4 regions of the Streptomyces sp. NPDC057854 genome follow, and region 3 is predicted to be linked to each of the others. Evidence: riboswitches for the same ligand, from Rfam matches in the RefSeq annotation. Region 3 holds a riboswitch; each other region holds the start of a gene.
The links. Region 3 has a riboswitch for cobalamin ahead of ACFVQZ_RS01755 (iron ABC transporter permease). Riboswitches for the same ligand answer to the same signal wherever they lie in the genome.

Region 1: it holds a riboswitch for cobalamin, as region 3 does, so the genes downstream of both, ACFVQZ_RS03890 (energy-coupling factor ABC transporter permease) here and ACFVQZ_RS01755 (iron ABC transporter permease) in region 3, are expected to answer to the same signal.
Region 2: it holds a riboswitch for cobalamin, as region 3 does, so the genes downstream of both, cobN (cobaltochelatase subunit CobN) here and ACFVQZ_RS01755 (iron ABC transporter permease) in region 3, are expected to answer to the same signal.
Region 4: it holds a riboswitch for cobalamin, as region 3 does, so the genes downstream of both, ACFVQZ_RS19805 (ribonucleoside-diphosphate reductase subunit alpha) here and ACFVQZ_RS01755 (iron ABC transporter permease) in region 3, are expected to answer to the same signal.

What each region holds. Positions count from the first base shown of each region.
Region 1 is NZ_JBHVMF010000001.1:813,493-819,149, reverse strand. It holds gene ACFVQZ_RS03910 (FAD-dependent oxidoreductase) at 1-304, opposite strand, end outside; gene ACFVQZ_RS03905 (energy-coupling factor ABC transporter ATP-binding protein) at 547-1,389, opposite strand; gene cbiQ (cobalt ECF transporter T component CbiQ) at 1,386-2,135, opposite strand; gene ACFVQZ_RS03895 (energy-coupling factor ABC transporter substrate-binding protein) at 2,142-2,510, opposite strand; gene ACFVQZ_RS03890 (energy-coupling factor ABC transporter permease) at 2,510-3,205, opposite strand; cobalamin riboswitch at 3,234-3,456, opposite strand; gene ACFVQZ_RS03885 (PTS fructose transporter subunit IIA) at 3,653-4,060, opposite strand; gene dhaL (dihydroxyacetone kinase subunit DhaL) at 4,057-4,674, opposite strand; gene dhaK (dihydroxyacetone kinase subunit DhaK) at 4,682-5,657, opposite strand, start outside.
Region 2 is NZ_JBHVMF010000017.1:110,548-116,204, reverse strand. It holds gene cobN (cobaltochelatase subunit CobN) at 1-2,383, opposite strand, end outside; cobalamin riboswitch at 2,424-2,550, opposite strand; gene ACFVQZ_RS24115 (cobalamin biosynthesis protein CobG) at 2,630-3,871, shown strand; gene ACFVQZ_RS24110 (precorrin-8X methylmutase) at 3,874-4,509, shown strand; gene ACFVQZ_RS24105 (precorrin-2 C(20)-methyltransferase) at 4,515-5,657, shown strand, end outside.
Region 3 is NZ_JBHVMF010000001.1:384,631-390,287, forward strand. It holds gene ACFVQZ_RS01740 (peptidoglycan-binding domain-containing protein) at 250-450, shown strand; gene ACFVQZ_RS01745 (ABC transporter substrate-binding protein) at 605-1,627, opposite strand; gene ACFVQZ_RS01750 (ABC transporter ATP-binding protein) at 1,643-2,455, opposite strand; gene ACFVQZ_RS01755 (iron ABC transporter permease) at 2,455-3,552, opposite strand; cobalamin riboswitch at 3,667-3,814, opposite strand; gene ACFVQZ_RS01760 (hypothetical protein) at 3,902-4,255, shown strand; gene ACFVQZ_RS01765 (helix-turn-helix domain-containing protein) at 4,265-4,774, shown strand; partial or broken gene ACFVQZ_RS01770 (methyltransferase) at 4,844-5,657, shown strand, end outside.
Region 4 is NZ_JBHVMF010000013.1:37,196-42,852, reverse strand. It holds gene ACFVQZ_RS19825 (GntR family transcriptional regulator) at 1-192, shown strand, start outside; gene ACFVQZ_RS19820 (DUF3311 domain-containing protein) at 381-635, shown strand; gene mctP (monocarboxylate uptake permease MctP) at 632-2,257, shown strand; gene ACFVQZ_RS19810 (GNAT family N-acetyltransferase) at 2,341-2,844, shown strand; cobalamin riboswitch at 2,899-3,037, shown strand; gene ACFVQZ_RS19805 (ribonucleoside-diphosphate reductase subunit alpha) at 3,163-5,541, shown strand; gene ACFVQZ_RS19800 (ribonucleotide-diphosphate reductase subunit beta) at 5,532-5,657, shown strand, end outside.

The DNA.
Region 1 (5,657 bases), 430 kb from region 3:
TCCGGCCGCCCTGAGCGTGCACGGCGCCGGTGATCAGCCGGTGCTCGGCGACCTCCTCGGCGGTGGTGAGCTTGGCGCCGCCGTCCCACGGCCGGCCGGCCTCGTTGGGGGCGATGCCGCCGGTGACGATGAGGCCGGCGCCGCCGCGGGCGCGCTCCGCGTAGAAGGCGGCCATCCGCTCGAAGCCGTGCTCGGTCTCCTCCAGGCCGACGTGCATCGACCCCATGATCACCCGGTTGGGCAGGGTGGTGAAGCCGAGGTCGAGCGGGCTGAGCAGATGCGGGTACGGGGTCGTGGCGGTCACGGGGCGCCTCCTCGCGCAGGGATCGTCGAATCCTGTTGTACGGGGCGCGCCCCTGCTTATGCAACTAGTTGCAGAAGGTTCGGGGTGTGATGGTTACTACTCGGTAGAGGCGGCTCCCCGCCTTGTCCTCCCGGGCCTCACGGGCACGACGCTCACGCACGAGGACGGCGCCTTCGCGAGGCCGTCGGCCGGAAGCCGGCGGCTCGGCTCCTGGCGCCGACGACTGAAGGCCGCCGCCCCGCTCAGCCCACCCGGTCCAGCAGCAGATCCAGCTCCTCCGCCGTCAGCGGCGCCGGTACGCCCTCCGGCAGCAGACCCCGCGCCCGCAGCAGCCGGCCGACCGGGACCGCCCAGGGGCGCCGCAGCCGGGCCGCCTCCAGCAGCGCGTCGTCCGCGAGCAGCTCCGGCGCCGGGCCGGTGCGCAGCCCGGCGGGGGAGAGCACCGCGGCGTCGTCGGCCCAGCGCAGCGCCAGGTCCACGTCGTGCGTGGCCATGACCACCGTCGTGCCCGCCGCCCGCAGCCGCTCCAGGGTCTCCAGCAGCCGCTCCTGCCCGTGCGGGTCCAGTCCCGCCGTCGGCTCGTCCATGATCAGCACCCGGGGCCGCATCGCCACCGCGCCCGCGATCGCCGCCCGCTTCCGCTGGCCGAAGGACAGCAGGTGCGTCGGCCGGTCCGCGAGCGCCGTGATGTCCAGCGCCTCCAGCGCCTCCGCGACCCGCAGCCGCACCTCCTCCTCCGGCAGCCCCAGGTTCATCGGCCCGAACGACACGTCCTGCGCCACCGACGCGGCGAACAGCTGGTCGTCCGGGTCCTGCGTCACCAGCTGCACCGAGGTCCGCAGCCGTGTCAGCCCCTTCCGGTCGTACACCACCTCCGCGCCGTCCAGCAGCAGCGTCCCGCTCCCGCACCGCAGCCCGCCGCTCAGCAGCCGCAGCAGCGTCGTCTTCCCGCCGCCGTTCCGCCCGAGCAGCGCGACCGCCCGGCCCGCCGGCACGGCGAACCCGACGTCCGTGAGGACGGGCGGCCCGTCCTCGTACGCGAAACCCGCGCGCACCAGCTCCACGACCGGGGTGGGAGACGTCACGGCAGGAACCTTTCCAGGACGAGGGTGAGGGCGACGAGCCCCGCGAGGAGACCGCCCGTCGCCGCGAGGAACGGACGGGAGACGGGCGCCTCGGGCAGCAGGACCCGCAGCGTCCCGTCGTACCCCCGCCCGGCCAGACCGGTCTGGAGCCGCTGCGCCCGGTCGAAGGCGCGGACGAACGACGTCGCGCCGAGCCCGGCCAGCGACCGCCACACCGCGCCCCGGGTCGTCGCCCCGAGCCGCGCCGCCTGCGCCTGCCGCACCTTCGCCTGCGCGTCCAGCAGCAGGAACACGATCCGGTACATCACCAGGGCCACGTCCACCACCGGCGCCGGCACCCCGGCCCGCACCAGCCGCGGCAGCACGTCCGACACCGGCGTGGTGAAGGCGAACAGCAGCACCCCCAGCGAGGCCGAGGCCGTCCGCAGCAGCAGTTCACCGGCGCGGACCGGCCCGTCCGGCGCCCAGGCCACGAACCCTCCGGCACCGCCCACCGCGAACAGCAGCGGCACCGCGCCCGTGACGCAGAAGCCCAGCGGGATCCGGAAGGCCCGCCACAGCTGCCGGCCCGGCACCCCGGCCGGACCGAGCAGCACCGCGAGCGCCGCCGCGGCGACCAGGACCGCGCCCGGCCACGGCGGCAGGCACACCGCGCACAGCGTCAGACCGAAACCGAGGACGGCCTTCTCCACAGGATGGCGGCGGCGCCAGCGACTGCTGTGCGCCGCCGCGTCGATCGGCAGCATCCGCGGCTACGCGCCCCGGTCCGCGTCCGCGCCGGCGTCCGCGCCCGGCGCGCCGCCCTCGCCCCGGGCCGCCGCCCGCTCCTCGCCCTGCCGCCGACCGCGCCGCAGCCCGAAGTAGTACGCGAGGACACCGGCGCCCAGCGCCGCCTGGAGCGCGAACAGCGCCGACTCGATCTCACCGGACGGCGGCTCGTACAGCGGGCTGAACCACGGCTCGTAGTCCGGCTCGATCTTGGTGATCGCCGTCTCCGCCTCCGCGTCGGCGCCGGCGAACGGCTCCTCCTTGTGGTCGCCGAGGCCGAGCGCCAGCGGCAGCACCGCCAGCGCCGCCACCAGCGCGAGCAGCAGCGTGTTGATCTTCGCGTTCCGGCTCATCACGCCGCCGCCCCCTCGCGTCGCTTCTCCTCCGGCCGGCCGAGCACCCCGAGCCGCAGCAGGTCGCCCTTGCTGGACTGGGTGAGCAGCCGCATCACCAGGACGGTCAGCAGCCCCTCGCTCACGGCGAGCGGGATCTGCGTCAGCGCGAAGATGCCGCCGAACTTGGCGAGCGAACCCGCCACCCCGCTGCCCGGGTCGGGGAAGGCGAGCGCCAGCTGGACGCTGGTCACGCAGTACGTGGAGAGGTCGGCGACGAACGCGCCGCAGAACACGGCCGCCATCAGCGGCGCCCCGGACCGCTTCAGCAGCGCGTACGTCCCGTATCCCGCCCAGGGGCCGACGATCGCCATCGAGAAGACGTTGGCGCCCAGCGTCGTCAGTCCGCCGTGCGCGAGCAGCAGCGCCTGGAACAGCAGCGTGATCGTGCCGAGCACCGCCATGATCGGCGGCCGGAACAGGATGGCACCCAGGCCCGTACCCGTCGGATGGGAGCAACTGCCGGTCACCGACGGCAGTTTGAGCGCGGACAGGACGAAGGTGAAGGCGCCGGACGCGCCCAGCAGCAGGGTGGACTCGGGGTGGGCGCGCACCTCGCGGGTGAGCGCGCGGACGCCGTGGACGACGAACGGAGCCGCCGCGACGCCCCAGGCGGCGGCGTGGACGGGGGGCAGATACCCCTCGGCGATATGCATGATCGGGAGACCCTCTCCAGCACCTCGTGGATGGACAACGCGCCCTGGCCGGTCTCCTGGCTGACGGTAGTGCCGCCCGACTCCGCCTTCCCACCCCACGACGGTCTCCCGCGGCGGAGCAGTGGCTTCCCCTGGGGGATGGAGCCGGACCTCCCGATCACAGTGGCGAGGGCCGCACCGGTACTGCACCGGTTTCCCGAACACCAAGGCCCTGCGACAGTAGTGGGTTGACCTGCCTCATCACAATGCGGCATCGGTCACCCACGCTCCGCCGCGGGGCGCCGGCCGGGGCGGGAGAGGGCGCGTTGTCAGACCCCCGCACTAGCGTGGACCCCGTCCCAGTGCGTTGCTGCTGCTCGGACGACGAGGGGCGCCCCGGCGGCGTGGAACCCGGCCGGGGCACCCCTCGGACCCGCGTCGGACCCTGCGGTGTCAGACCTTGCGGTGTCAGACCTTGCGGTAGGCGTACGCCTCCGAGGCCGCCGCCGCCACCGCGTCGAGGTCGCCGCCCGCGCTCGCCGTCACCACGGCGGCCACCGCGCCCTCCACGAACGGCGCGTCCACGAGCCGGGTCCCCTCCGGGAGTTCGTCGCCCTCCGCGAGCAGCGCCTTCACCGTGAGGACCGCGCTCCCCAGGTCGACCAGGACGGCCACCCCGGCCCCCGCGTCGACGCCCTCCGCCGCCGCGGCGATCAGCTCCGCGCTCGTGCCGAGCCCCCCGTCCGGGGTGCCGCCAGCCGCCGCGACCGGCGCCAGGTCGCCGCCGCCGGCCAGGCCCCGCGCGAGCTCCGCCACCGCCGCGGCGACGGCCGCGCTGTGCGAGACCAGCACGATTCCGACCCTGCCTCCGCTCATCCGGCCGTCACCTCCGCCAGCGCCGCGAACAGCAGCGCCGCCGACGTCGCCCCCGGGTCCTGGTGCCCGACCGACCGCTCGCCGAGATAGCTGGCCCGGCCCTTGCGCGCCCGCAGCGGGACGGTCGCCCGCGCGCCCTCCTCGGCGGCGGCCCGCGCCGCGGCGAAGGACCCGGGCAGCGCCGCCACCGCCGGAACCAGCGCGTCCAGCATCGTCTTGTCGCCCGGTACGGCCCCGCCGAGCTGCCCGACCGCCGCGACCCCGGCGCCCAGCGCGTCCGCGAGCCCGGCCCGGGTGACCTCCTCCGCGTCGCCGAGCGCCTTGCCCGCCCGCCGCAGCAGCGTCCCGTACAGCGGCCCGGACGCCCCGCCGACCGTGGAGATCAGCTCCCGCCCGGCGGCCACCAGGACCGCGCCCGGCGTCGCGGGCGGCTCCTTCGCCAGCGCCGCCGCCACGGCGGCGAACCCGCGCTTCAGATTGGCCCCGTGGTCCGCGTCGCCGATCGCCGCGTCCAGCTCGGTCAGCCGCCCGGCCTCCCGTTCCACCGCCGCCGCGACCGCGCCCATCCACCGCACCACGACCCCGGCCCCGTACGTCTCCGCCGTCTCCGTCATGGCCCGCTCACCGGCCCCAGCGCAGCGCGGCGGTCGCCACCGGCGCGTCCCACAGCCGCAGCAGCTCCTCGTCCGCCGCGCACAGCGTCACCGAGCAGCCGGCCATGTCCAGGGAGGTGACGTAGTTCCCGACCAGCGTCCGCGCCACCGGCACCCGGCGCGCGTCCAGCACCCGCCGCACCTCCGCGTTGAAGCCGTACAGCTCCAGGAGCGGCGTGCCGCCCATCCCGTTCACCAGCAGCAGCACCGGATCCGAGGGCCGCAGATCGTCCAGTACGGCCTCGACGGCGACCTCGGCGATCTCCCCCGCCGTCATCATCCCGCGCCGCTCCCGCCCCGGCTCGCCATGGATGCCGACGCCCAACTCCAGCTCGCCCGGCGGCAGATCGAACGTCGGACCGCCCTTCGCGGGCGTGCTGCACGCGCTCAGCGCGACCCCGAACGACCGTGACCGCGCGACCACCTGCCGGGCCAGCGCCTCCACCCGCTCCAGCGGCGCGCCCTCCTCGGCCGCCGCCCCGGCCAGCTTCTCCACGAAGAGCGTCGCCCCGGTCCCGCGCCGCCCCGCCGTGTACAGGCTGTCGGTCACCGCCACGTCGTCGTCGACGAGGACCCGGGCCACCTGGATCCCCTCGTCCTCGGCGAGTTCGGCGGCCATCTCGAAGTTCAGCACGTCCCCGGTGTAGTTCTTCACCACGAACAGCACCCCCGCGCCGCTGTCCACCGCCGCGGCGGCCCGCACCATCTGGTCCGGCACCGGCGAGGTGAACACCTCCCCGGGACAGGCCGCGTCCAGCATCCCCGGCCCCACGAACCCGGCGTGCAGCGGCTCGTGCCCGGACCCGCCGCCCGACACCAGCGCCACCTTCCCCGCCACCGGCGCGTCCCTGCGCACCACCACCCGCCGCTCCACGTCCACGGTCAGTTCGGGATGCGCGGCGGCGAGCCCCCGCAGCCCGTCGGCCACGACGGTCTCGGGCACG
Region 2 (5,657 bases), on a different contig from region 3:
GCGAGCCGGACGGGCCGGCCGGCACGAAGCCGCCGTTCAGGGCGTGCACCGCGTGCGTCAGCTCGTCGGTGGTGGCCGCCAGCCGCGGCACGACCTGGTCGCAGGCGAACCGGAGGACCGCGGCGACCTCGGGGCCGTGCCCCGCCGCCACCGTCGCGACCGCGTCCGCGTCCCAGTCCGCGGCCTCCATCGCCTCGACCAGCTCGCGGGCCTTCGCCTCCGCCTCGTCGGCGGTGGTCCGGGTGGCCGCCGACTCGTCCAGGCCCAGCGCCTCCCGCAGACCGGGCAGCGCCTGCGTACCGCCCCAGATCTGCCGGGCGCGGAGGATGGACAGCACCAGGTTGACCCGCTCCGGGCCGGTCGGCGCGCCGCCGAGGACGTGCAGGCCGTCACGGATCTGCGCGTCCTTCACCTCGCACAGCCAGCCGTCGACGTGCAGCAGGAAGTCGTCGAAGCCGTCGTCCTCCGGGCGCTCCTGGAGACCGAGGTCGTGGTCGAGCTTGGCGGCCTGGATGAGGGTCCAGATCTGCGCGCGGATCGCCGGGAGCTTCGCCGGGTCCATCGAGGAGATCTGCGCGTACTCGTCGAGCAGCTGCTCCAGGCGCGCGATGTCGCCGTACGAGTCGGCGCGGGCCATCGGCGGCACCAGGTGGTCGACGAGCGTGGCGTGCGCCCGGCGCTTGGCCTGGGTGCCCTCGCCCGGGTCGTTGACCAGGAACGGGTAGACGAGCGGCAGGTCGCCGAGAGCCGCGTCCGGGCCGCAGGCGGCGGACAGGCCGGCGTTCTTGCCGGGCAGCCACTCCAGGTTGCCGTGCTTGCCCAGGTGGACCATCGCGTCGGCGCCGAAGCCGCCGTCCTCCGCGCGGGCCGCGATCCAGCGGTAGGCGGCCAGGTAGTGGTGCGACGGCGGCAGGTCCGGGTCGTGGTAGATCGCGATCGGGTTCTCGCCGAAGCCGCGCGGCGGCTGGATGAGGATCAGCAGGTTCCCGCGCCGCAGCGCCGCCAGGACGATGTCGCCCTCCGGGTTCCGCGACCGGTCCAGGAACATCTCGCCGGGCGCCGGACCCCAGTGCTCCTCCACCTGCTCGCGCAGCTCGGCCGGCAGCCCGGCGTACCAGCGCCGGTAGTCGGCGGCCGGGATGCGGACCGGGTTGCGCGCCAGCTGCTCCTCGGTGAGCCAGTCCTGGTCGTGGCCGCCGGCCTCGATGAGGGCGCGGATCAGCTCGTCGCCGTCGCCGGACACCAGGCCCGGCAGCTCCTCGGCCGGCCCGAAGTCGTACCCCTCGGCGATCAACCGGCGCAGCAGGGCGACGGCGGAGGCCGGAGTGTCCAGGCCGACGGCGTTGCCGATGCGGGAGTGCTTCGTCGGGTACGCGGAGAGGACCAGCGCCAGCTTCTTCTCGGCGTTCGGGATGTGCCGCAGCCGCGCGTGCCGGACCGCGATGCCGGCGACGCGGGCGGCGCGCTCCGGGTCGGCGACGTAGGCGGGCAGGCCGTCGGCGTCGATCTCCTTGAACGAGAACGGCACGGTGATGAGACGGCCGTCGAACTCGGGGACGGCGACCTGGCTCGCCGCGTCCAGCGGCGACAGGCCCTCGTCGTTCTCGTCCCAGGCGGCGCGCGAACCGGTCAGGCAGAGCGCCTGGAGCACCGGCACGTCGAGCGCGGCGAGCGCCCCCGCGTCCCACGCCTCCTCGTCCCCGCCCGCCTGCGCGGCGGCCGGCTTGGTGCCGCCGGCGGCCAGGACGGTGGTGACGATCGCGTCGGCGCGGCGCAGCTCCGCCAGCAGCTCCTCCTCGGGCGCCCGCAGCGACGCCACGTACAACGGCAGCGCCCGGCCGCCGGCGTCCTCGATCGCGTCGCAGAGGGCGCCGACGAAGGCGGTGTTCCCGCTCATGTGGTGGGCGCGGTAGTAGAGCACGGCGATCGTCGGGCCGTCGCCGGGGCGCGCGGTCCGCTCCAGCGGGCCCCAGGTGGGGGCGGGCGCCGGGGCCTCGAAGCCGTGGCCGGTGAGCAGGACGGTGTCGGAGAGGAAGCGGGCCAGCTGCTCCAGGTTGGCGGGGCCGCCGTGGGCGAGGTAGGCGTGCGCCTCGGTGGCGACGCCGACCGGCACCGTGGAGGCCGCCATCAGCTGGGCGTCGGGGGCCTGTTCGCCGCTGAGGACGACGACCGGCTTCCCGGTGGCGAGGACCGCGTCGAGGCCCTCCTGCCAGGAGCGGACGCCGCCGAGGAGGCGGACGACGACCAGCTCGGCGCCGTCGAGGAGCGCGGGGAGGTCGGCGAGCGGGAGCCGGGACGGGTTGGCGAAGCGGTACTCCACCGGACCGCCGGCCGCACGGGCGCTGAGCAGGTCGGTGTCGGAGTGCGACAGCAGCAGGAGCATGGCGAGGCTCAGGCCCTTCCTCGGGGTTGTCCGCGCCCCGGGTGGTCGATGGACGGCGGGAGTTCCTGGCTCACCCGTGGGGTACGGGCTCACAGTGGCGGGACCGCGCCGGATTCTCACCGGGCTTCCTCCCCGGGGTCCTGGGACCCCATGCCGATCTGCATAGTAGAGCGTGCCGTCGGCGCGCCGGAGGGCGCCGGAGAGTCGGCCGGATCACACTCGGTGGCCGTCCGGTTCCCCGTGGGTATGCTCGCCGCCATGCCGCCGACCCCGCCCCGCCCGGCCGAACCGGGCGAACCCCGCATACGGGACCGAGGCGACGCGTGCCCCGGGGCGCTCCGGCTGCACGCCGCCGCCGACGGGCACCTCGCCCGACTCCGCCTCCCCGCAGGCCGCCTGACGCATCGTCAGGCCCTGGCGCTGGCGGACGCGGCCGAGACCCTGGGCGACGGCGCCGTCTCCGTCACCTCACGCGGCAACGCCGAGCTGCGCGGCCTGCGCGACGACTGCGGCGCCCGGCTCGCCGCCCTCCTCGGCGACGCGGGCCTGCTGCCCTCCCCCACCCACGAGCGGGTCCGGAACATCGTCGCCTCCCCCGCCGCCGGACTCGACGGACTCGGCCACGCCGACGTGCAGTTGTGGGCCCGCGCCCTCGACGCCGCGCTCTGCGCCGCACCCCGCGCGGCGGCCCTCTCCGGCCGCTTCCTCTTCGTCCTCGACGACGGCCGCGGCGACGTCGCCGGACTCGGCGGCGATGTGACCTTGATCGCAGCACCCGACGGCACCGTCGTCCTCGACACCGGCTCCGGCGCCTTCCGGCTGCCCGGCGCCGAAGCCGCCGCGCCCGCCGCGCTCGCCTGCGCCCTCGCCTTCCTCGACGCCGCCGACACCGCCGCCACCGGCGCCTGGCGCCCCCGCGAACTCCCGCCCGGGCACCTCCCGGACTGGGCCGGCGCCCTGCGCCGCGCGGCGATCACCGCGGAGCCCGTACCCTCTCCCGCCCGGCCGGCCGGACCCCCGCCCGCACCCGGCCCGCTCGGCGACCACGCCGTGCACGTCCTCGCCCCCCTCGGCCGGCTCACCGCCGGGCAACTGCGGGCGCTCGCCGACGGCGCGGCCGAGATCCGGCTGACGCCCTGGCGCGGCGCGGTCGCCGTCGGCCCCACCGCCGGCCGGCTCCCCGCCCTCGCCGCCCTCGGCCTGCTCACCGACCCCGCCGCCCCCGGCACCGGCGTCACCGCCTGCACCGGCCTGCCCGGCTGCGCCAAGTCCCTCGCCGACGTCCGCGCCGACGCCGCCCGCGCCCCCGCCGGACCGCTGCCCGTGCACTACTCCGGCTGCGAGCGCCGCTGCGGACACCCGCACGGCACCTGGGTCGAGGTCACCGCCCGGGACACCGGCACCTATCTGCTGGACGGCGCGCCCGTCCCCCGCACCGCCCTGGCCGCAGCCGTGGCGGCGGCCCGCACGAAACCGATGGAGCACTGAGGATGTACGAGTACGAGAAAGACGGCGCCGAGATCTACCGCCGCTCCTTCGCCACGATCCGCGCCGAGGCCGACCTCGGCGCGCTGCCCGCCGACGTCGCCACCGTCGCCGTCCGCATGATCCACGCCTGCGGCATGACCGACCTCGTGCGGGACCTCGCGTACTCCCCCGGCGTCGTCACCCGCGCCCGCGCCGCCCTGCAGGCCGGCGCCCCCATCCTCTGCGACGCGCAGATGGTCGCCTCCGGCGTCACCCGCAAGCGGCTGCCCGCCGACAACGAGGTGCTGTGCGCGCTCGCCGACCCCGCCGTCCCCGGCCTCGCCGCCGAGCTCGGCACCACCCGCTCCGCCGCCGCCCTCGAACTGTGGCGGGACCGCCTCGAAGGCTCCGTCGTCGCCATCGGCAACGCCCCCACCGCGCTCTTCCACCTCCTGGAGATGATCGCGAAGGGCGCCCCGAAGCCCGCCGCCGTCCTCGGCATCCCCGTCGGCTTCATCGGCGCCGCCGAGTCCAAGGACGCCCTCGCCGCCAACGACCTCGGCCTCGACTACCTGGTGGTCCGCGGCCGCCGCGGCGGCAGCGCCATCACCGCCGCCGCCCTCAACGCCCTCGCGCACGAACCGGAGATCCAGCAGTGACCGTAGTGAAGGGCAAGCTGTACGGGGTCGGCCTCGGCCCCGGCGACCCGAACCTCCTCACCCTCGCCGCCGTGAAGGCCATCGCCGAGGCCGACGTCGTCGCCTACCACTCGGCCCGCCACGGCCGCTCGATAGCCCGCTCCATCGCCGCCCCCCACCTGCGCGAGGACCACGTCGAGGAGCGGCTCATGTACCCGCTCACCGTCGAGACCACCGACCACCCCGGCGGCTACCGCGGCGCCCTCGACGACTTCTACGAGGAGGCCGCCGCCCGCCTCGCCGCGCACCTCGACGCGGGCCGCACGGTCGCCGTCCTCGCCGAGGGCGACCCGCTGTTCTACGGCTCCTACCAGCACATGCACAAGCGGCTCGCGCACCGCTACGACACCACCGTCATCCCCGGCGTCACCTCCGTCAGCGCCGCCGCCGCCCGCCTCGGCGAGCCGCTGTGCGAGGCCGAGGAAGTCCTGACGATCGTCCCCGGCACCCTCCCCGAGGACGAGCTGACCGCCCGCCTCGCCGGCACCGACTCGGCGGTCGTGATGAAGCTCGGCCGCACCTTCCCGGCCGTGCGCCGCGCCCTGGAGCGGGCCGGCCGCCTGGAGGACGCGCGGTACGTGGAGCGGGCGTTCATGGCCGGCGAGCGCACCGACCGCCTCGCCGACGTGGACCCGGAGACCGTCCCGTACTTCTCGGTCGCCGTCCTCCCCTCCCGCATCGACCGGAAGAACCCGGTACGGGAGCGCGGCGAGGTCACCGTCGTCGGCACCGGCCCCGCCGGCGCGCCCTGGCTGACCCCCGAGTCCCGCGGCGCGCTCGTCAACGCCGACGTCCTCGTCGGCTACACCACCTACCTCGACCGGGTGCCGGTCCTGCGCCCCGGCCAGATCCGGCACGGCTCCGACAACAAGGTCGAGTCGGAGCGCGCCGAGTTCGCGCTCGACCTGGCCCGGCGCGGGCACAAGGTCGCGGTCGTCTCCGGCGGCGACCCGGGCGTCTTCGCCATGGCGACTGCCGTCCTGGAGGTCGCCTGCGAACCGGCGTACGCGGACGTGCCCGTCCGGGTCCTCCCGGGCGTGACCGCCGCCAACGCCGCCGCCGCCGCGGCCGGCGCCCCCCTCGGTCACGACTACGCGACGATCTCCCTC
Region 3 (5,657 bases):
AAGACGGCCCCGAGCGCCACCGCCCCGGTCCCCGGAGAACCGGGCCGGACACCCTCCGGCGCGACTCCGTCCGCCGACGCGCCGAAGCCCGCCGGATCCGCCCCAACCCCCGCCGTATCCGCCGCCCCACCGCGCGTCCCTGCCGAGGACTCCGGCAACGAACCCGGCTGGACAGACGGAAGCCTGACACCGAGTCCGCCCCGGAACACGACCGGTTCACCGGCGCCTGCCGAACCACGCACCCTCCGCATGGGCGACAGCGGCCCCGACGTGACACGACTGCAACAGCTGCTCTTCGGCCAGGGTTTCACCTACGTCACCACCACCGGAACCTACGACAAGGCGACCCGCCGCGGAGTCGCGCAGCTCCAGCGCGACCGCGGTCTGTCGGGGGATCCCGAGGGTGTGTACGGGCCCGACACCCGGGCCTCCCTCGAAGGAGGAACGTGAACACCGAACTCCCGCGCCCTCCACGGCGGTTCCTGTCGGTCGCCGACGGGTACCTCGACGACCTGGCCCGCCGCGTCGCCTGGAGCCGGGCCGACCGCCACCTCTTCGGGTAGGCCGGCCGGCTCCGGCCGCCGAGGTGTCGCCGTTCGTCAGGTCACGAGGCGAAACGCCTCAGGTCCGCGGCGAGCGAGGCGATGGCCGCGGGGTTGCGCGGGCTCTCCACCAGCTCGGCGTAGTCGAGGACGACGATCCGGTCGTTCTTCACGGCCGAGACGCCGGCGAGCGGCGGGTAGGACTTCAGGAACCGGCGCTTCTGCTCCGCGCTGGTGTCACCGTAGTCGTTGATCACGATCACCTCGGGGTCGCGCTCGACGACGGTCTCCCAGCCGACCGTCGCCCAGCTGTCTGCGAGGTCCTTCATGACGTGGTCCCCGCCCGCCTTGGTGATGATGTCGTGCGGCCCGGCGTACCGGCCCGACGTCAGCGGCTTGTCCTGCCCGTCGTCGTAGAGGAAGACGCGCGGACGGTCGGCGCCCTTCAGGGCCGTGGCCTGTGCGTCGGCCACCGTCTTCTCGAAGCCGGCGACGAGGGCTTCCGCGCGTGCCTCGACGTCGAAGATCCTTCCCAGGTTCCGCAGGTCGGTGTACAGCGCTTCGAGCGGCGGCATCACCCCCCGTGCCTTTTCCCGCCCGTTGCGGCACGACTCGCTCAGCAGGTACGAGTCGATGCCCACCTTCTCCAGCTGGGCGGGGGTGAAGCCCTCGCCTTCGTTGAAGCCGTAGTTCCAGCCCGCGAAGACCAGGTCGGCGCGGGCGTCGAGCACCAGCTCCTTGTTGATCGTCTTCTTCGAGAGCCACGTGGTCTTGCTGTAGCCGTCCTTCCAGGGGACGGACGTGAGGTCGCCCCTGTCGTCGGGCATCACGTAGCCCGCCATGTGGTCCTCGAGCCCGAGCGCGAACATGATCTCGGTGATCCCCACGTCATTGGTGACCACGCGCTGCGGGGCCTTGTCGTAGCTCTTCTTCCGGCCGCAGTTCTCGATGGTGACCGGGTAGTGCCCGTCGCGGGCCTCGGCACCACCCCCCGCGCCGTTCTCCGGGGTGACCTGCGCTCCGCAACCGGTGAGCACCAGGGCGGCGGCGAGGGCGAGCGCGGCGGGGCGTACGGACTTCGGCATGGTGGCGACGACTCCTCAGGAAGCGGGACGGGAGGACGGAAGACGGTCGAAGAGCAGCTGCACGGCGCCGGTCTCGGGATGCGGCACCCGGTGGGCCCGTACGCCGAAGACCTCGGCCAGCAGCGCGGGCGTGAGCACCTCGTGCGGAGCGCCGGAGGCGACGATCCGGCCCCTGTGGATGACATAGAGCACGTCGCAGTGGAGCGCGGCGAGGTTGAGGTCGTGCAGTGCGGTGAGCACGGTCACGCCGTCCCCGGGCTCCGTCCTGGGGGACCCCCAGTCGCGCACGAGGGCCAGGACCTCCAGCTGCTGGGCGATGTCGAGGTGGTTGGTCGGCTCGTCGAGAACCAGGACGCGGGGCTGCTGGGCGAGCGCCCGGGCGATCAGGACCCGTTGCTTCTCGCCGCCGGAGAGGGTGAGGAAGCCGCGGTCGGCGAGGTGGCCGGCGCCGACCCGAAGCAGCGCCGCCTCGCACGCCTTGCGGTCCTCGTCGGTCGTCCGTGCCACCGGCCCCTGGTGCGGCAGCCGCCCCATCGCCACGACCTCGGCGACCGTGAAGTCGAACTCGGTGACCGCCTCTTGGGGCAGGGCGGACAGCCGGCGGGCGCCTTCGCGCGCGCTGAGGGAGTGCAGGTCCTCACCGCCGAGCCGTACCGTGCCCGCCGTGGGGCGCAGGGCGCGGTACACGCAGCGCAGCAAGGTGGACTTGCCGCTGCCGTTGGGCCCCACGAGGCCGACGACCTGCCCGCCGTCCGCGGACAGGGTGACCTCCTCGACCAGCCGCGCGCCGGCGATCTCGACCGTCAGGACGTCGATGTCGACCCGCATCACTTGCCTCCGAAGGTGTAGGAGCGGCGGCGCATCAGCAGGACGAAGCACGGGACGCCGATGACGGCGGTCAGCACGCCCACCGGCAGCTCGACGGGCGCGAGCACCACCCGCGACAGGATGTCCACCCAGATCAGCAGTACGGCTCCGGAGAGGGCCGCGACGGGCAGCAGCCGGCGGTGGTCCGCGCCGACCAGCATCCGCGCGGCGTGCGGAACCATGAGGCCGATGAAGCCGATCGCCCCGCTCACCGCGACCACGGCGCCGGTGACGGCGGCGCAGACCAGGAACAGCTCCTTGCGCAGCCTCCCCGCGTCCACCCCCAGGGCGGCCGCGGTCTCGTCGCCCATCGCCAGCGCGTTCAGGCGACGCGCCGACACCATGAGGTGGGCGAGACCGGCGAGGACGGCTCCCGCGGCGATCGGCACGGAGGCCCAGCTGGCTCCGCCGAGGCTGCCGAGCAGCCACATCATCGCGGAGCGGGCCGCCTCGCCGCGTTCCGCCGCGAACACCATGAACGCGGTGACGGCCGAGAAGCCGTAGTACATCGCGGTGCCCGTCAGCACCAGCCGAAGCGGGGTCAGGCCGCCGGCGGTGCGGGCGATCGCGTAGACCAGCGCCATGGCGAGGAGCGCGGAGAGGAAGGCCGCCGTGGACAGGGCCCACAGTCCGAGAGCACCGAAGGCGCCGAAGAGGAGGACGGCGTTGGCGCCGACGGCCGCGCCGGAGGAGATGCCGAGGACGAACGGGTCGGCGAGGGCGTTGCGGACCATGGCCTGGACGGCGACTCCGATGGCCGCCAGTCCGGCTCCGACGACCCCGGCCAGCACGGCTCGCGGAAAGCGCAGTTCCCACACGATGGTGTAGGCCGCGACCTCGTCCGCCGATATCGCTCCGCCGGTCAGCCCGGCCCACAGAAAGCGCAGCACCTGTCCCCAGGACAGCCCCGAGGCCCCCAGTCCCGCCCCGCACACGACGGAGAGCAGGAGACCGGCGGAGAGGACCGGAAGGAGAAGCGGCAGTGACACGCGCCGGGACGGCGCGGAGTCGGCTCCGCTGCGGGCCGTGGGGAGGGGCGGCGCGGGTGTGCGTTCCAGGGGTGTGACCACCGGCGGGTCGCCTTCGCTCGGGCCGTGCACCTGCTGGAGCAAAGGAGCAGCCCGGGACGCGGGGCGCCCTGCGCAGCACCCTCTCGCAGTCCACGGCGATTCGACAGGGGCCTTCACCACCGCGGGTAATCGGGCTCACGGCGCCACGAGTCGGGCTCCGTCTACCGTTGCGGGTCAGCGCCGGACTTCGACCGGACTTCCCCCGCGGGGCTCTCGCAGCATAGCGCGTACGGCGAGACCGCCCTCCGTGGCCCTCGCGCGACCGTGGACGCTCCGCGCATCGGCCCGGGGAACTTTCTTCCAAGACGGGGCGGGCCGGGTCCGTCAGGGTGGGGGCATGCACAGCGACGACGTGGATGCGGAGGCTCGGGCCGTGGCCGCGGCCCTGGCCGTGGACCAGGGTTCCGGCGGCGGTCATGCGGCCGACAGCGGGTGGGAAGTGGCACGGCCCGCGGGCGTGCCCGCCGTTCCCGGTGTCCGGATGGCCGGATTCCGGGACCGCGTCGGCCGGCCGCTGGACCTGCGGGTGCTGCCCCAGCCGGCCGTGGTCGTCGTCATCGGCCTGGGAGACGCCCCGTTCACGGTCGAGGGCGGCACCGCGCCACGGCCCACGGCGCGCCCGAGCGCTCATCCCGGCCTGGTCGCTTCGTTGTCGCCCGGTCCCACGCGGATCCACGGCCGGGACGTCTAGTGCGTCGAGATGTGCCTGTCGCCCGGCACCGCTTACGCGCTGCTGGGTGTGCCGCCGCACGAACTGCGCGGGGCGGTCGCCGGCCTGGACGACCTGTGGGGGCGGCAGGAACGGCAGCTCCGCGAACGGGTCGCCGCCGCCACCACGTGGCAGGAACGTTTCACGCTGGTCAGCGAGTTCCTCGCCCGCCGGGCCGCCCGGGGCCGGGCGATGACGCCCGAGGTCGCCGGTGTGTGGGACACCATCGTGGCGCACGGCGGCCGGGTACGGGTCGACGACCTCGCCGCGTCCTGCGGGTGGAGCCGCAAGCGGCTGTGGTCCCGGTTCACGGCCCAGGTCGGCCTCACGCCCAAGCGCGCCGCCATGCTCGTCCGCTTCGACCGGGCCGCCCGGGCCCTGCGCGCGGGCGGCAGCGCCGCGGACGTCGCCCTGGCGCACGGATACGCCGACCAGTCCCACCTCCACCGCGACGTCCTCGCCTTCGCCGGGTGCACCCCGACTGCCCTGGCCGGCCTCTGACCCCTGCCCCGGAACAACCCCGTCATCTCATCCCTCCCGACGAGGAAGGAAGTGTCATCCGTGACCACCATGGACACCGCCACGACCGCCACCGCCGCCTCCACCGCCCAAGAGGCCAGGGACGACCGAGGTCTGATCGTCCGGCTCGCCTTCGGAAGCATGGCCTCGCAGACCCTGCGCGCCGCGTTGCGGCTCGGAGTCTTCGACCTGATCGGCGACGGCGGACGGCCGGCCGGCCGGCGAGGTCGCCGCCGACGCGGGAGCCGCGCACCAGCCCATGACGAGGCTGCTGCGCGCCCTGGCGGGACTGGGCCTGCTGGAGGAGCACGCATCCGACACGTTCTCGGTGACCGCCGCCGGCGCCCTTCTCCGTGCCGGCCGCCCCGACTCGCTCCTCTCGTTCGCCCGCATGTTCACCGACCCGGCGATCGTGCGGGCCTGGGACGGCCTGGACAGCAGCGTCCGCACCGGTGGCGTCGCGTTCGACGCCGTCTTCGGCACCGACTTCTTCAGCCATCTCGGCCGGCACCCCGAGCTGTCCGCCGACTTCAACGCGGCGATGAGCCAGGCCTCCGGGGAGACCGCCGCCGTGCTGCCGTACGCCTACGACTTCGGCCGGTTCACGTCGGTCACCGACGTCGGCGGCGGCGACGGAAGCGTCCTGGCCGGCGTACTCGCCGCGCACCCGGCGCTCCTCGGCGTCCTCCACGACACCGAGGAGGGTCTGGCCCAGGCACCGGAGACGCTGGACCGGCACGGAGTGGCGGACCGCTGCTCCCTGGCCGCGGGCGACTTCTTCCACTCCGTGCCGGGCGGCTCGGACCTGTACCTGATCAAGAGCGTCCTGCACGACTGGTCGGACGATCAGGCGGTCACGATCCTC
Region 4 (5,657 bases), on a different contig from region 3:
GAGGAGACCATCGAGACCTCCCTCGCCACCCCGCGCGAGGCCGGACTGCTCGGCACCGACGTCGGCCTGCCGATGCTGATGCTCTCCCGCCACTCGCTGGACGCCCAGGGCGAACCGGTGGAATGGGTGCGCTCGGTCTACCGCGGCGACCGCTACAAGTTCGTCGCCCGCCTCCAGCGCCCCAACGGCTGAAAATCGATCTGAACCCGTACCCCGGCACATCCGTGTGATGTGTCGGGGTACGCCGTTTCCCGGGGCGCGGTTCGACGCCGAGACCCGCCCGATACACGTCCGTTATTCGGACGAGGGTTCCCAGGAAGTGAGCGGTCCCCTACATTTCCTCGGCATTAACCGGTGATCAGTGAGGGGACGCACTCGCCATGACAGAAACCACGACCGGGAAACAACCGGTCATCACACCCGCCAGGATCGTCATAGCGCTCTGTCTGGCGGCGCCGTTCGTGGCGATGCTCTGGGTCGGTTCCTACTCGAAGACCGAACCCCTCTTCGCGGGAATCCCGTTCTTCTACTGGTACCAGATGCTCTGGGTGCTGGTGTCGACCGCGCTCACGATGATCGCGTACAAGCTGTGGCAGCGCGACCAGCGCGCCCGCAAGGGGGGTGACGCGCGATGAAGGACGGCGTCAACGGCGTCGCGCTCGCCGTCTTCGTGTTCTTCTTCCTGGCCGTCACGGTCATGGGCTTCCTCGCCTCCAAGTGGCGCAGGGCCGAGAACGAGAACAGCCTCGACGAATGGGGCCTCGGCGGCCGGTCCTTCGGCACCTGGGTCACCTGGTTCCTGCTCGGCGGCGACCTCTACACCGCGTACACCTTCGTCGCCGTCCCGGCGGCCATCTACGCGGCGGGCGCGGCCGGCTTCTTCGCCGTCCCGTACACCATCCTGGTCTACCCGCTGATCTTCACCTTCCTGCCGCGCCTCTGGTCGGTCTCGCACCGGCACGGCTACGTCACCACCTCCGACTTCGTGCGCGGCCGGTTCGGCTCCAAGGGCCTCTCGCTCGCCGTGGCCCTCACCGGCATCCTCGCCACCATGCCGTACATCGCGCTCCAGCTCGTCGGCATCCAGGCCGTCCTGGACGTGATGGGCGTCGGCGGCGGCGAGACCACCCACTGGTTCATCAAGGACCTGCCGCTGCTGATCGCCTTCGGCGTGCTCGCCGCGTACACGTACTCCTCGGGCCTGCGCGCCCCCGCGCTCATCGCGTTCGTCAAGGACACCCTGATCTACCTCGTCATCGCCGTGGCGATCATCTACATCCCGATCAAGCTCGGCGGCTTCGACGAGATCTTCGCCAAGGCCGGCGAGGCGTACGCGACGGTCAACCCGGCCACCGACAAGCCGCGCGGCTCCCTGGTGCCGGGCGAGGCGAGCCAGTGGACGTACGCGACGCTCGCGCTCGGCTCGGCGCTCGCGCTCTTCATGTACCCGCACTCGATCACGGCGACCCTGTCGTCGAAGAGCCGCGAGGTCATCCGCCGCAACACCACGATCCTGCCGCTGTACTCGCTGATGCTGGGCCTGCTCGCGCTGCTCGGCTTCATGGCGATCGCCGCCGGCATCAAGGTGAGCAACGGCCAGCTCGCCATCCCGCAGCTCTTCGAGAACATGTTCCCCGACTGGTTCGCGGGCGTCGCGTTCGCCGCCATCGGCATCGGCGCGCTCGTCCCCGCCGCGATCATGTCGATCGCCGCGGCCAACCTCTTCACCCGCAACATCTACAAGGACTTCATCAAGAAGGACGCCACCCCCGAGCAGGAGACCAAGGTCTCCAAGGTGGTCTCGCTGCTGGTGAAGGTCGGCGCGCTCGCCTTCGTCCTCACCATGGACAAGACGGTCGCCATCAACTTCCAGCTCCTCGGCGGCATCTGGATCCTCCAGACCTTCCCGGCCCTCGTCGGCGGTCTGTTCACCAACTGGTTCCACCGCTGGGCGCTGCTCGCCGGCTGGGCCGTCGGCATGGTCTACGGCACCGCCGCCGCGTACGGCGTCGCCAGCCCGACCCAGAAGCACTTCGGCGGCTCCTCCGCCGAGATCCCCGGCATCGGCGAGATCGGCTACATCGGCCTCACCGCCTTCGTCCTCAACCTCGTCGTCACGGTCGTCCTCACCTTCGTCCTCCGGGCCCTCAAGGCCCCCCAGGGCGTCGACGAGACCTCCCCGTCGGACTACACGGCCGACGCCGGCGACGCCGGGGTCAGCACCGAGCTCCCGAAGGTGGGGGCCGGCACCCACTGATCCGGCGGTACGCGGACGGTGGCGAGGGCCCGGGGGCGGAAAACCCCGGGTCCTCGCCCGTTCCTGCGGGCAGACTGCCCGCCATGGACTTCACGATCAGGGCCGTACGGCCCGAGGAGTACGAGGAACTCGGCGAGATCACCGCCCGTGCCTACCTCGACGACGGACACCTCACCTTCGGCGAGGACGACCCCTATCTGCCGGTGATGAAGGACGTGGCCCGGCGGGTCGCCGAGGCGGAGGTGCTGGTCGCCGTCGACGCCGACGGCCGGCTGCTCGGCGGGGTGACCTTCACCGCCGGCGGTGGCGCGTACGCGGACGTCGCCGGGCCCGGCGAGGCCGAATTCCGGCTCCTGGCCGTCGCCCGCGCCGCGCGCGGCCGGGGCGTCGGCGAGGCGCTCGTCCGGGCCTGCGTCGAACGGGCCCGGGCCCTCGACGGCTGCACCCGGATGCTGCTCTCCACCCAGGACCGGATGGCGGAGGCCCACCGGATCTACGAGCGGGTCGGCTTCACCCGGCTCCCCGAACGGGACTGGAGCCCCGTTCCGGAGCTGTCGCCGCTGCTCGTCCTCGCCCTGGACCTCTGACCGCACCGACGTCCGGCGACACAACATGTGGGGGGTGCCGCGATCGGCGCCCCCCACATGTATGCTCGTGCTCGCTGTCGACGCAGGGGAATCCGGTGCGAATCCGGAACTGTCCCGCAACGGTGTGCTTCGTGCGCTTTCCTCACTTCCGCACGGGCGAGTCCGAGCACCTGCGCGCGGTGCGCCCGGTCCGACCGTTCCGGGCGCCGACGACGTCCGGGCCTCGCGGAATGGGCCGGTGGACGCGGGCGCTTCCGCGCGTGCGCACGCCCGCCCTCCCCCGCCGCTGCCCCGGGCCGAGCGAGGGAGAGCCCCCACGTGACCATCGCGCCTGCGGGTCCGTCAGCCACCGAGGCCGCCACGAGCGAGAGCGACGGCCCCGGAACCGTATTGCTGCGGACCCTGACCGACCTCACCGCCGACCTCACCGACACCGACCCCGGCCGGGTCGCCGCCGCCGCGCTGCGCGGCCGGCACGCCGGATCGGACGAGGCGGAGCTGCGCGAACTGGCCACCGAGGCCGCCGCCGGACTCATCTCCGAGGACCCCGCCTACTCCCGGCTCGCCGCCCGCCTGCTCACCCTCACCATCGCCGAGGAGGCCGCCGGACAGGGCGCCGTCTCCTTCTCCGCCTCGGTCGCCACCGGCCACCGCGAGGGCCTGATCGCCGACCGCACCGCCGCCCTCGTCGCCCGGCACGCCGCGCGGATGGACGCGCTGATCGACCCGGCCGCCGACGACCGCTTCGGCTACTTCGGCCTGCGGACGCTGTACTCCCGCTACCTGCTGCGCCACCCGCTCACCCGCAAGGTCATCGAGACCCCGCAGCACTTCATGCTCCGGGTCGCCGCCGGCCTCGCCGAGGACGACTCGGACCGCGCCCTGGACGAGGTCGCGGCGCTGTACGGGCTGATGAGCCGGCTGGACTACCTGCCGTCCTCCCCCACGCTCTTCAACTCCGGCACCCGCCACCCGCAGATGTCCTCCTGCTACCTGCTGGACTCCCCGCAGGACGAGCTGGACTCCATCTACGACCGCTACCACCAGGTCGCGCGCCTGTCGAAGCACGCCGGCGGCATCGGCCTGTCGTACTCCCGCATCCGCTCGCGCGGTTCGCTGATCCGCGGCACCAACGGGCACTCCAACGGCATCGTGCCCTTCCTGAAGACGCTGGACGCCTCGGTCGCCGCCGTCAACCAGGGCGGCCGGCGCAAGGGCGCCGCCGCCGTCTACCTGGAGACCTGGCACGCCGACATCGAGGAGTTCCTGGAGCTCCGCGACAACACCGGCGAGGACGCCCGCCGCACCCACAACCTGAACCTCGCCCACTGGATCCCGGACGAGTTCATGCGCCGGGTGAACGCGGACGCCGAGTGGTCGCTCTTCTCCCCCGCCGACGTGCCCGAGCTGGTCGACCTGTGGGGCGAGGAGTTCGACGCCGCCTACCGCGCCGCCGAGGCGAAGGGCCTGGCCCGCCGGACCATCCCGGCCCGCGACCTGTACGGCCGGATGATGCGGACCCTCGCCCAGACCGGCAACGGCTGGATGACCTTCAAGGACGCCTCCAACCGCACCGCCAACCAGACCGCCGAGCCCGGCACCGTCGTCCACTCCTCCAACCTCTGCACCGAGATCATCGAGGTCACCAACGACGGCGAGACGGCCGTCTGCAACCTCGGCTCGATCAACCTCGGCGCCTTCGTCCACCCCGAGATCGGGGGCATCGACTGGGCCCGCCTGGACGACACGGTCCGCACCGCCGTCACCTTCCTCGACCGGGTCGTCGACATCAACTTCTACCCGACCGAGCAGGCCGGGAACTCCAACGCGAAGTGGCGCCCCGTGGGCCTCGGCGCGATGGGCCTCCAGGACGTCTTCTTCAAGCTGCGGCTGCCCTTCGACTCCGCCGAGGCGAAGGCACTGTCCACGAGGATCGCCGAGCGGATCATGCTCGCCGCGTACGAGGCGTCCGCCGACCTCGCCGAGCGCAACGGCCCGCTGCCGGCCTGGGAGCGGACCCGCACCGCGCGGGGCGTGCTCCACCCCGACCACTACGACGTCGAGCTGAACTGGCCGGAGCGCTGGGCGGCGCTGCGCGAGCGGATCGCCGCCGTCGGCATGCGCAACAGCCTGCTGCTCGCCATCGCGCCGACGGCGACCATCGCGTCGATCGCCGGCGTGTACGAGTGCATCGAGCCGCAGGTCTCCAACCTGTTCAAGCGCGAGACGCTGTCCGGCGAGTTCCTGCAGGTCAACACGTACCTGGTGGACGAGCTGAAGCGGCTCGGCGTGTGGGACGCGCAGACCCGGGAGGCGCTGCGCGAGGCCAACGGCTCGGTGCAGGGCTTCGGCTGGGTGCCGGCCGAGGTGCGCGAGCTGTACCGCACGGCCTGGGAGATCCCGCAGCGCGGCCTCATCGACATGGCGGCGGCCCGCACCCCGTTCCTGGACCAGTCGCAGTCCCTGAACCTGTTCATGGAGACGCCGACCATCGGCAAGCTGTCGTCGATGTACGCGTACGCCTGGAAGCAGGGCCTGAAGACGACGTACTACCTGCGCTCCCGCCCGGCGACCCGGATCGCCCGCGCCGCGTCGGCGTCCGCCGCCACCCCGATCCCCGTCCAGCAGGCGGCCCCCGACGCGGACGCCGTCGCCTGCTCCCTCGAAAACCCCGAGTCCTGCGAGGCATGCCAGTGACCACCCGTACGAACAACCTCCTCGACCCGGGCTTCGAGCTGACGCTCCGCCCGATGCGCTACCCGGACTTCTACGAGCGCTACCGGGACGCCATCAAGAACACCTGGACCGTCGAG